2 regions of the Paenibacillus swuensis genome follow, and region 1 is predicted to be linked to the other one. Evidence: riboswitches for the same ligand, from Rfam matches in the RefSeq annotation. Region 1 holds a riboswitch; the other holds the start of a gene.
What was found. Region 1 has a riboswitch for cobalamin ahead of SY83_RS07795 (ribonucleoside-diphosphate reductase subunit alpha). Riboswitches for the same ligand answer to the same signal wherever they lie in the genome.

Region 1 (2,204 bases):
CTTGGACAGGCGGGGATCCGCCACACATTCTTCATAGCGCGATTCCCATACCTCGCCCCAACAATCTTCGATGGCATATCCCATGACGGATCGTACTTCATGCGGGTCGAAGAGATGCCATACCCCGCGTTCCTTGACGCGCCGCATGAACAAATCCGGTATGCAGATGCCGGGGAAGATGTCATGGGCTTTCATGCGGTCATCCCCGTTGTTCGTCTTCACGTTCAGGAAATCAAAAATATCCTTATGCCACACATCAAGGTATACGGCAACCGCACCCGAACGTACACCCAGCTGATCAACGGCAACGGCTGTGTTGTTGAAGTTCTTCACCCATGGAATGACGCCGCCCGCCACACCTTTGAACCCGCGGATGTCGGAGCCTTTGCTGCGCACCTTGCCCACATAAATGCCCATGCCTCCGCCGTGCTTGGATACTTGAGCGAAGCTCTGGTCTGAATTATAGATTCCCCAGAGGTTATCAGGCACCGTATCGATAAAGCAGCTGGAAAGCTGATGGAACGGCTTACGGGCATTCGCGAGCGTAGGCGTCGCCACCGTCATCTGGAGCTGGCTTAACGCGTCATAGAACTGTTTGGCCCAAGCGAGCTTGTCCGTTTCCTTCATGGCCAAATGCATGGCCACACCCATAAACAATTCTTGCGGCAGCTCCAGCACATCACCTGAGAAGCTCTTGATCATGTAACGGTCCGCCAGCGTTTTCAAGCCGATATAGTTGAATAAATAATCCCGTTCCGGCACGATATAGGATCCCAGCTCACGGATTTCATCACGGGAATAATGCTCCAGCATATACCCCCCGTATAAGCCTTTCTCGCCCAGATAAGTCAGCAGAGAGTAGAAATCGCCATATCCAAAATACCCGTATTTCCGGTGCACCGCCGCTTCTTTGTACAGATCATAAATCAGAAGCTTCGCCGCGACGTACTGCCAGTCGGGTTGTTCAACAGATGTTTTTTCGACGGAAACCTGAATCAACGTCCCCTGAATTTCCTTCGTGGAGATCCCGTTCCGAAAGTGGGGCAGCAAAGCCGTCTCCAGCTCTAACGAATCACAATTCTTATAATCTTCACAGGCAAAATCAATCACTTTTTTCAACTTCGAAAATATAAGTTCTTCGCGTTGTCCGTTACGCTTCACAATATCCATGGATGACACACTCCCGATCAAATTTATCTGGCAAAAAAATAAAAAAAGCAGAATCCCCGAGGAATTCCGCTTGTCATGAATAGAGGTCGATACAGGCCGTAAATGCGCCCGGAGCAGTCATATGTGACATGTCTGCCGATCCTGATTCAAGCACCGCCCTATCTCCCGTAGGTTTATTATCGTGCTGTCAGAACAGGCAGGTCTCCTGGCTCCAGCTTCATCATTCTTTACGCGCCTTCCAGGTTGCTTTAACACCCCGTGGCTTTCTGCGCAGAACTCCGCTGTTACAGTGGCGGGACCGCATCGGCATTGAACCGATTTCCCTATTAAACTCCAAACTTTCGTCTTGGAGTACCTATTCCCACAATATGTAGTTGTGTATACCTTAAATTACATCAACATATAGTGACTGTCAAGACTCAGATCCGCATTGGTAAATTTACAGAGGATAGAGTACACTGTAAGTATCGATCAACCGTCTTTATGAAATCATCATTTTTTAAGTGCAGGTATGGAGGTGGCTTTAGTGGCCAAGAGGTATTTCCAGCTGGAGGAAGCGAACGCTCTGTTGCCCTTGCTCGAGCGGGAATTGATTCATTTACAGAACATTAAACGAGATTTCGAAGATAAATATGAAGAGTTGGAACTATATAAGAAAGTATTTCACGCCAAACAAGTTTCGGATGATTCGGATGCTTTATTTACGCTGGAATGCGAGATTGAATTTCTGCAAATTGAAGCTAGTGCCCATCTGAAAAATTTTGAGTTGCAGGGTGTGGAAGTGAAAGACATCGACTCGGGTCTTATTGATTTTCCTTCTTATCTTCATGGTGAAGAAGTATTGTTGTGCTGGAAGCAAGGCGAACAAGGAATCTCGCATTATCATGGAATTAACGAAGGCTTTGCGGGCCGGAAGAAGCTGACATAGGTTTGAAGGAGGAACGAATCGTTGCACAAGACATTATATGATCTAATGAGCCGTTCATTGCGAACGGCCGCAGGGGTGCTGGCGCTAGTCGCAGTGCTCTTTACGG
Region 2 (2,204 bases), 230 kb from region 1:
CAGAACGCCAAACAAGGTAAGCATTCCCGTTATAAACGCGACAAGCGGGATGGTCCATTCGCCAATCCACCCTTGCAGGCCGAACAGGATGAGAAATGCCGCACCGACGGAAGCACCGGTAGCGACACCTAACGTGTAAGGATCCGCTAACGGATTGCGCAGCACTCCCTGAAACCCAGCACCCGCCAGCGCTAGTGATGCACCGACCAGTACTGCCAGCACAACACGGGACAATCTCACCTCTTTAATGATCGTGTATTCCGCTTCATACCCCGTTGTGGAATGACGGATGCCTGGGATCATATCCAGCAAAATATACCATACGCGAACAAACGGCACATGAGCAGCACCCAACGACAGACTGACCATAACGGATAAAAGGAGGAGCACCAGTGCCCCTCCCGCTGCCAAACCCAGCTTGCTCCGCATTACTTCACCCGTTCCGGATGAATCGCTTTCGCCATATCCAGAAGAACTTTCGTCAGGCGAGGTCCGACCCGGCTGATCATGTTATTGTCGAGCGGAAACAACTGCTCGTTCTTAACCGCGTTAATTTCCTTAAAACCCGGACGTTTCATAATCTCATCATAAATGCTGTTCTTCAGCACAGTTTCATCTTTAGCGTACAAAATCAAATCCGGATTCGCCGTAATAATCTCTTCCGGATCAATTTCAAACCATCCCGTCTTGGCTTTGGCTACATTGTCGCCGCCCGCAAGCGTCAACAGTTCGTTCATGTACTCACCGCTGCCCACGGTCCAGCCCGGAGAGAATTCCATATATACTTTCTTTAAGGGTGCACCCTGAACGGCGTCCACCACTTGTTGTTTCTCTGCTCTCATTGTATCGGCCAATGTCTTGGATTTCCCTTGGGTATCCAGAATCTGCCCGAATGTTTCCACCTTGGCGATCACTTCGTCCACCGTCTTCGGATCGGATGCGAACACCTTGATGTTCAGATCGCGAAGCTGCTCAATGACTTCGGACTGCATACTGCTGTGGGCAAATACCACATCCGGCTTCGCCGCCAGCACCGCTTCCATGTTCGTGTTCATGTCGCCGAGCTTCGGCTTGGATTTCGCTTCCTCCGGATAGTCGCTGTATTCGTCCACGCCGACGACACGGTCGCCGCCGCCTACCGCGTATACCATCTCGGTTTCGCTTGGCGCGATGGTGGCGATTTTCTGAGGAGCCGCTTCAAACGTAACATCCGTTCCCGTGCTGTCCTTCAGCGTTAACGGATAAGTCGTCTTTCCTGATGCCGCCGAGTCGTTTCCGTGCTCAGCATTTGACTTTGGCGCATTGCCGTCTTGCTCCACTTTATTGCTGGTGTTCGCGGCATTGCCCGCATCTTCGTTACTCGCACCGCAACCCGCCAATACTAAAGCAAGCACCAAGGTCCATAGTACGATTGCCAGCTTCTTACTTGTTAACCATCTGTTCATTGCGTTTCTCTCCTTCTGATCCCCGGTTTCTATGGTAGGAAAGGAGCTTGTCCGCTTGAATGACCGATAAACGAAAAACCCCCGATCCGCTTAGGACAGGGGGACAGCAAACAAGGATACGTCAAATCCCGATACAGGATCTGATCCAGGTGCGCCGATTCCTTTTCCGCGAAGGATTTCGTCTGCTATACCGAGAGGCAGGTCTCCTGACTTAAGGGTTGCTGATGCGCCTCGCCTTCCCGTTTATGATCAAATAAACAGTGGCATTGTGAGGACATCCCCTAATTACAGTGGCGGGACCGTGCCGGAATTACACCGGCTTCCCTTTTAACCCCGAACATGAATGACACGATGCGGGGCACCTAACGGTTAAGAAGGTTATTCAATTCTATCAAGCTACCAATCTTCCAAAATTATAGTGGAGAACCCTGCCGTTTGCAACAACTTTCGGCATTTCCCGGGAAATTCAACCGATAAATGACACTATTCCCGGAGCGCATTCCGCAGCTTCGTTTCATGATCCGCGTAGCTCGCCGCTTTCTGGGTAGCCATGATACGCCAGCGCTGCGCATCCTGCTTTAAGCGAAGAATCTCTTGCTCCGAGGATGGAATCCATTTCGCTAATTCTTCGTGCTGGTATCCGGCATCCTTGAATAGCTGCAGGAGAACCTCCTGCATCCGCGCCGCTTGCTCTTGTCTTGTTTCTTTCTTCATCGTTAACCCCCGCGCGTTTCGTTAATACAGCCAACATCATACCAC

Region 2: another riboswitch for cobalamin. It lies ahead of SY83_RS08825 (ABC transporter substrate-binding protein); the one in region 1 lies ahead of SY83_RS07795 (ribonucleoside-diphosphate reductase subunit alpha).

What each region holds. Positions count from the first base shown of each region.
Region 1 covers NZ_CP011388.1:1,788,521-1,790,724, reverse strand. Annotated here, with positions in the region: gene SY83_RS07795 (ribonucleoside-diphosphate reductase subunit alpha) at 1-1,170, opposite strand, end outside; cobalamin riboswitch at 1,349-1,544, opposite strand; gene SY83_RS07790 (DUF2203 domain-containing protein) at 1,697-2,098, shown strand; gene SY83_RS07785 (copper resistance CopC/CopD family protein) at 2,120-2,204, shown strand, end outside.
Region 2 covers NZ_CP011388.1:2,015,430-2,017,633, forward strand. Annotated here, with positions in the region: gene SY83_RS08820 (FecCD family ABC transporter permease) at 1-429, opposite strand, end outside; gene SY83_RS08825 (ABC transporter substrate-binding protein) at 429-1,445, opposite strand; cobalamin riboswitch at 1,625-1,826, opposite strand; gene SY83_RS08830 (hypothetical protein) at 1,929-2,159, opposite strand.